One region of the Sporosarcina sp. FSL K6-2383 genome, then DNA from elsewhere that is predicted to be linked to it. Evidence: riboswitches for the same ligand, from Rfam matches in the RefSeq annotation. Region 1 holds a riboswitch; the other holds the start of a gene.
What was found. Region 1 has a riboswitch for S-adenosylmethionine ahead of metK (methionine adenosyltransferase). Riboswitches for the same ligand answer to the same signal wherever they lie in the genome.
Positions count from the first base shown of each region.

Region 2: linked by a shared signal. The riboswitch ahead of metH (methionine synthase) and the one ahead of metK (methionine adenosyltransferase) in region 1 are both predicted to bind S-adenosylmethionine.

Region 1 is NZ_CP152017.1:3,049,793-3,053,901, forward strand. Features, by position in the region: gene MKZ10_RS15250 (ATP-binding protein) at 1-20, shown strand, start outside; gene metK (methionine adenosyltransferase) at 223-1,419, opposite strand; SAM riboswitch class I at 1,614-1,750, opposite strand; gene pckA (phosphoenolpyruvate carboxykinase (ATP)) at 1,930-3,516, shown strand; gene MKZ10_RS15265 (hypothetical protein) at 3,569-4,015, opposite strand; gene MKZ10_RS15270 (prolyl oligopeptidase family serine peptidase) at 4,015-4,109, opposite strand, start outside.
Region 2 is NZ_CP152017.1:242,151-246,259, forward strand. Features, by position in the region: gene MKZ10_RS01390 (hypothetical protein) at 119-1,801, opposite strand; gene MKZ10_RS01395 (histidine kinase) at 1,920-2,105, opposite strand; SAM riboswitch class I at 2,272-2,378, shown strand; gene metH (methionine synthase) at 2,479-4,109, shown strand, end outside.

The sequences.
Region 1 (4,109 bases):
CTGTCCCCTTTATAGGATGAACATATGAATAACTTTATAAATCAGGCATAGGCGCCTTCCATAAAGTAGCCTAGGTTATGGTGATTGACATCCCTAAGGGAAGGATATAGTTCAATAATTCCTTAGGACCGTAGCTAATTTATTGAAATGATTTTTTCCTATCTATAAAAAAAGGCACAGCAAACGGGTTCGTCCCCGCTAACTGTGCTTTTTTCTTTACAATTACTGCGCCGCTTGTTCCTTCAAAGCAGCAGCTCTATCTGTTTGCTCCCATGGTAATTCAATGTCTGTACGGCCGAAGTGACCATATGCAGCTGTTTGTTTATAAATTGGACGACGTAGGTCGAGCATTTTGATGATGCCGGCTGGACGAAGATCGAATAATCCGCGTACAAGCTCTACCAATTTGCTTTCTGCTACTGTGCCTGTTCCGAATGTATCAATCGAAATCGATACAGGTTGCGCTACGCCGATTGCGTAAGCAAGTTGGACTTCACAACGATCTGCAAGGCCTGCTGCGACGATGTTTTTCGCCACATAACGAGCGGCATACGAAGCAGAACGGTCCACTTTTGTTGCATCTTTTCCAGAGAACGCGCCGCCACCATGACGTGCGTATCCACCGTATGTGTCCACGATGATTTTACGGCCTGTTAGACCCGCATCTCCTTGTGGTCCACCAATGACAAAACGGCCTGTTGGGTTAATGAAGTATTTCGTATTGTCGTCAATCAATTCCGCTGGGACTACCGCGTCAATGACAACTTCTTTTATGTCATGTTGAATTTGCTCAAGCGTCACTTCTGGATGGTGTTGCGTTGAAATGACAATTGTATCGATTCGAACTGGGTTATTCTGTTCATCATACTCAACTGTCACTTGCGTTTTCCCATCAGGGCGTAAGTAATCTAGCGTCTCATCTTTACGCACTTGTGCAAGACGACGTGATAGTTTATGCGATAGACTAATTGGGAGTGGCATTAATTCTGGTGTTTCATTACAAGCGTAACCGAACATCAAACCTTGGTCACCTGCACCGATTGCTTCAAGTTCCTCGTCTGTCATAGACCCTTCGCGCGCTTCCAGTGCTTGGTCAACGCCCGCAGCGATGTCAGCTGATTGTTCGTCGATCGCCGTAAGGACTGCTGATGTTTCCCAATCAAAACCATATTTCGCACGTGTGTAACCAATTTCCTTCACTGTTTCACGCACTACTTTTGGGATATCCACATAAGTCGTTGTCGTAATTTCCCCTGCCACTAGGACAAGCCCAGTCGTAATCGTTGTTTCACATGCGACACGCGCATTTGGATCTTCTGCTAAAATTGCATCTAAAATAGCATCCGAAATTTGGTCACACATTTTGTCAGGATGTCCTTCTGTTACTGATTCTGATGTAAATAGTCGACGATTTGTCATGTTGGTTCCTCCTATATCCTACGAGATTGATACGGTACTCATATGTCCCATGTAGAGTCCCAATTCCTATAGGGAAAGGAACTACAAGCCACTGCGAGCTCTATACACGAGGATAAAGGGCAATTTCATATAAAAAGCCCATCACTCAGTATTAACTACATAAGTGAAGGGCATAATTTCGAAAGCACCTTTCACTCTTATCATCCAAAATATCTATCTGTATCCAGATAAATACCTTGCTACAGGTTTGGCACCTTCGCGCAGACAACATGGTCATTGCAGGTTGCCGGGTTTCATAGGGCCTGACCCCTCCACCAGCTCGGGATAAGAGTATCCGTTCATCTATCCATGTTACGGAAATTATCGATTTATGTCAATTAATTTTGATGTTTTGCATATAATTAGTTGCAGTTTGAATTAGTATAGACTATTATTCTTAATGTGTTATACTAATTAAAAATAAGATGTCACCCACTGAATGGGTCTATATCAAAAGGATGGTAGATGACTATGATATCAGCGAAAATGAGCGACAAGCTTAAAGATCTTCTTTCAGGTAAAAACGTAAAAATTCAACTTTCTGTTCCACAGCTTGTTGAAAAGGCAACAGCACGTGGAGAAGCGCAATTGACTGCCGATGGCGCGATCACGGCACAAACTGGCAAGTATACGGGTCGCTCCCCTAAAGATAAATACATCGTTGAAGAAGCATCTACAAAAGACAAAATTGATTGGGGCAACGTAAACCGCCCGATTTCTTCTGAAATTTTTGATTCATTATATAATAAAGTCATTAACCACTTAAAAGTCAATGATGAGCTATTCGTTTTCAAAGGATTTGCAGGGGCTGACCCGGCCTCACGCCTAGCTATTCAAGTCGTCAATGAGTTCGCATGGCATAATCTGTTCGTTCATAACTTATTCATTCGTCCATCAGCAGAGGAATTGAACAATCATGAGGCGCAATTCACGATTCTATCCGCTCCTACCTTTAAAGCAAACCCTGCAGTTGATGGTACGAATTCAGAGACATTCATCATTGTTTCAATGGAAAAACGAATCGTCTTAATTGGTGGAACTGAATATGCTGGTGAAATGAAAAAATCAATTTTTTCTATTATGAACCACCTGCTTCCAGAAAGTGACATACTCCCTATGCACTGTTCAGCTAACGTTGGTGAAGATGGAGATGTCGCCTTGTTCTTTGGGCTGTCTGGCACAGGTAAAACAACGCTTTCCGCATCTGCAGACCGCAAACTAATCGGTGATGATGAGCATGGCTGGTCTGACAATGGTGTATTCAATATGGAAGGCGGATGTTATGCAAAATGCATTAATTTATCACAAGAAAAAGAACCTGAAATCTTTGGAGCCATCCGTTTCGGTTCCGTTTTAGAAAACGTTGTTGTCGATCCAGACACACGTATTCCTGATTATAATGATGGTTCATTAACTGAAAACACACGGGCGGCATACCCAATTCAAGCAATCGATAACATCGTCGATCCTTCTGTCGCAGGTCATCCGAAAACAATTGTTTTCTTAACTGCAGACGCATTTGGCGTGTTGCCTCCGATTTCGAAATTGACAAAAGAACAGGCCATGTACCACTTCCTAAGCGGTTTCACATCGAAGCTTGCGGGAACGGAGCGTGGCATTACGTCACCTGAAGCTACCTTCTCGACATGCTTCGGCTCACCATTCTTACCGCTTCCTGCAACGGTTTACGCAGAAATGCTTGGTAAGAAAATCGATGAGCATGGCGCACAAGTATTCCTTGTCAACACTGGATGGACTGGTGGCGTATACGGAGTCGGTAAACGTATGGATCTGAAACACACACGCGCAATGGTATGTGCTGCACTTGCAGGACAATTAAACGATGTTGAAACAACGACAAACGATGTATTCGGCCTTGAAATGCCTAACGCTATCGAAGGGGTTCCAGCAGAAGTCTTGAACCCACGAAACGCATGGACTGATGGTGCTGCTTATGATGTAAAAGCAAATGAATTGGCGGATTTATTCCGTGAAAACTTTAAGAAATTCGGTACCGTTTCTAAAGATATTTCTCTTAAGGGCGGACCTATTTCATAATAATCAATCAATGGGATAACACATTCAACTGTGTTATCCCGTTTTTCTATCTTTATAATATATGAAAAATAAGATTACCTTTAAAAAATGCTCTTACTTCGTCAATTTCTGCATCCCTTTGAGGGTAAAAAACGATTTCTCCCCCATAGTGTTCTACTGTACAAACTAGTTCCCCTAATACATCATATAGGAAAATCGTAAACCATTTTAGCCCACCATGTATATCAAATGATTCTACAGACATCCAGTCAATTATTTCCTCTGTAAGCTCTGTTTGAAATGCGATTGTCTCTGTTCCAGGAACTTGCCCGAGTTCCTTCATACGTGCACCTAGTTGCACCCGAACTTCGCTTTCTACCGCCCAACAATGAATGTCCATCGTTGTTGCTTTCCTTGAAAACTTTGCCCATAGTGGCTGCCAAAATGAAACATCTTGTGGAAATCCTGACTTTTCTTTTGTACTAATCGTTTGCGGTGCAATGTACACATATTTTTTCATTATTCTTGCCCCCTCATCCACATACATAAATCACGAACCAGCTGGGCATTCATCACAGGTGGGATGAAGTGCGTGTACTCCGGAAAATACCAGG
Region 2 (4,109 bases), 860 kb from region 1:
ACCGATTAATCTGCAATTGAAAAGCACTGCAACTCGTAGTATCGACATGTTTGGCTATCATTTAATCATCATACAAAAACGGAGTACACGAGAAATCTCTCTGTACTCCGTTACCTAATTATTTCATACTGTTATTCGTCAAGGCTTTCACCGGTAAGAAAAGCTCACCTGTCTCTATATACGTAATCGCCAATTGATCGCCTTCTTGAATGTAAATTGCAAGTGGCACCATTTCAGATGACACGCTAAAGTTCCGTCCATCAGCAGCCAAAAACGACACTAATGTAAAGTCACCGACACGTTCTTTGAAAACACGCACGACAGTCACCGACGTTTGCGCCTCTTCAGCGCCCGAACTACCATCGACAGTACTGCCTCCGCGTTGAAGTGCTGTTTTATACAATTTCAATGCTTCGTTCGGAGTATTTCCATACACCGAAATTTCCGGATTTGCTGCAGATACGATGAAATAATTTTGCAAAAATCCGTTTGAATCGAGCACCGGAGTCAACCAGCTGGCTTCCCCGTAGAAGTTGTACAGCACCGGCATTTCACCGGACCATTTCTTTTCGATGAATTTCTTTTCAATGATTTGAAGTGCCCCTTGCGAATCCATATAGGACTCCTCCAGATTGCCCGTATAATACGTTGCTTCACCCGTCCGACCATCCGTCAAGGCATAACCAAGCATCGAATCGACGCCTTCTTTCGGACTTGTAAAATCAGTGAAGTAAAACATATGACCATTCTCGTCAAAAATCGGACTCACATTAGCTTCGGTCCCTTCATCTGACGGCAATTTCACATCTTTTTTCCCGAATACCGAATTCCAGAATCCGTGAACATAGTTACCAAAATAACTATTTTGTAAACTAACTGCTTCAGGCGAAACAGCACCATCGATAAATGCAGGTACATCCGCAAGTGCATATTTCGCCATCTCTCCCGTCGCCGGATCAACCACTACAATCCCTTGAACATCAAAGCCGTTGCGTGCCGTAATAAAGTTCCCGTATGAGCGGATATAATAAGGCACTCCTTCATTATCAATTTCTAGCTGGACATCCCCGTAGAAAATGAGATTCGGCATTTCCATCCGCATATGACGCTCCACTTGCTTGTGGAAAAACGATGAAGGCGTATAAGTCATTTCAACCTTCACGAATTTCGGATTATCTGCCGAATCAGTCGCACTCATTGTGAAATACCCAGGTGTTGTTTTCCCAGCCCACCACTTGAAAAGACCCGAAAATTCAACAGGTGCGATGTAGACAAAATCATCGCCAACTTTTTGAATTTGTAAATTGCCTAATTCATAATAACTCGTATTCGGTACTTGACCGAACGCTTTCTTCATCTTGTTACGTGCAAACTTCGGCGGCACACTTGCCGGTGTTTTCGTTTCATCAAACGCTTTGATTTCCACCTGCTGATCCATCTCGACAGCCTTGTATTTCTGATCTGCGTTGAATAAAGGCGCGCTGAGGATATAAGCACCGAAAGCAATTGCTCCTAGTAATAAGACAATCTTAAATTTGCGGTCTTTACTCCCCGCAACAACTGCGCCCAATAAAGTGACCACGAGTAGCGGACCCCATAATGACGTCCAGTTGCGATCCATATTGGTTAGATAATAAAAGGCAAACACGAGTATTGTACTTACAACAGCAGTGCTAGCCACAGCCGCGACCTTGTTAAAAGAAACCGGCTCTTTCGTCTCCTTTTTGTTCAACACAAACGGGACAATAATTAAACTTGACACAATCCCTGTAATGATTGAGAAGATAAGTAAATTAATCATCTAAAACACTCTTTTCTATAGCAAAGATTTTTTTCACATATCTCTTATACGATTAGACTATAGAATCGTTTCACTTTTCACGAAAAAACCACCAGCAAAATTCGCTAGCGGTCTCTTTTCATTTATTCTTCTCTTCATCTTTTGGAAATAAAAAGTAAGCTAAAATTCCACTGACGGCCATTGCACCTAGCGTAATATAAATGCGAGACATAGGCGGGACCTCTTGGTGGTTCTTGTTCAACATCATAATACTAACCGTCCCGACAATCATCATGATGGGAATAATATATTTAAATGCTCTCAACTCGTTCACCTTCTGTTTGTCATATTATCTTCATCTTACCATAGACTTTCTAGCTTTCTACAAAGGATTGCTTGACGGAAGCAAATTATAACGTTATGATAATTTCAATTATTCAACTTTATCCAGCGAGGGTTTGCCTCCGGCGGATTTCACAATTTCATAATTATTCTTATCAAGAGAAGCAGAGGGAACTGGCCCTATGAAGCTTCAGCAACCTGCCTATATGGACTGGTGCTAATTCCAGAAGAATCCCCGTGGTTCTGAAGATGAGAAGGGACAACTACGTAAACTCGTAAAGCCTTCTTTATTTGAAGGCTTTTTTTATTTTCTTAAAAGCTACAAAATAATTGATGTAAAGAGAGAGTGATGAGCTATGCCGAGACACCCTATTGAAGAACAACTACAGAAAAGAATACTTATTATGGATGGCGCAATGGGAACCATGCTACAAAATGCCAACCTTTCTGCCGAGGATTTCGGTGGTGAAGAATACGATGGCTGTAATGAGTATTTAAATATCGTAAAGCCCGATGTCCTAAATCGCATTCACCGCGAATATTTGGAGGCTGGCGCAGATATCATCTCCACAAACACATTTGGCGGAACACCCATTGTTCTCGATGACTATGATTTGGGTGAACGAGCACATGATATTAACTTCCATGCTGCGCAAATAGCTAAAAAGTGTGCGGAAGACTTTTCTACACCTGAATGGCCGCGTTTCGTTGCAGGTGCAATGGGCCCAACGACCAAAACATTATCCGTTACAGGCGGAGCTACATTTGATGGCCTGACACAGGACTTTTATATACAAGCAAAAGCATTGATCGAAGGCGGCTGTGATTTGCTATTGATGGAAACGAGCCAGGATATGTTGAATGTCAAAGCCGGCACATTAGGGATCAAGCGTGCATTTGAGGAAACAGGACTAGAATTACCTGTTATGATTTCTGGAACAATTGAGCCAATGGGAACAACATTAGCTGGTCAAAGCATTGAATCATTTTATATTTCAATCGAGCATATAAAACCACTATCTGTTGGCCTGAACTGTGCAACAGGTCCGGAGTTCATGACAGACCACCTTCGCTCACTATCAGACCTAGCCACAAGTTATGTCAGTTGTTACCCAAATGCTGGGCTTCCAGACGAGGAAGGTCATTACCATGAATCACCTGAGTCTCTCTCTAAAAAACTACAAGGCTTTGCTGATAAAGGTTGGTTAAATATCGTAGGGGGCTGTTGCGGAACAACACCTGAGCATATCCGTGCGATTCGTGAAGTAGTCGCTGATAAAAAGCCGCGCCAAGGTCCCGAAACGATTCACGGTCATGTCGTATCGGGTATTGAACCAATACTGTATGACGACTCTATGCGTCCGCTATTAATTGGCGAACGAACAAATGTTATCGGGTCTCGGAAATTCAAACAGCTAATCGTTGACGGCAAATTTGAAGAAGCATCCGAAATTGCGCGTGCACAAGTAAAAGGTGGCGCACACGTCATTGATATTTGTCTAGCTAATCCAGATCGTGACGAGTTAGAGGATGTCACAAAATTCATGAAGGAAGTTGTCAAAAAAGTGAAAGTGCCTCTCGTCATTGATTCCACAGACGAGAAGGTTATTGAAGAAGCATTAAAATATTCACAAGGGAAAGTCATCATTAACTCCATCAACTTGGAGGATGGCGAAGACCGCTACGATGCTGTAATGCCACTTGTCAAAAAGTTTGGTGCAGCTGTCGTTGTTGGGACAATCGACGAACCTGGAATGGCGGTTACGCGTGAACGGAAACTCGAAGTTGCAGAGCGTTCTTATGATCTTCTTGTCAATAAATGGGGACTATCGCCAGAAGATATCATTTTCGATCCACTTGTTTTCCCAGTCGGTACAGGAGACGAGCAATACATCGGGTCTGCCGTAGAAACGATTGAAGGTATTCGTCTCATTAAAGAAAAGTTACCACGCGCCTTGACGATTCTCGGTGTCAGTAACGTGTCATT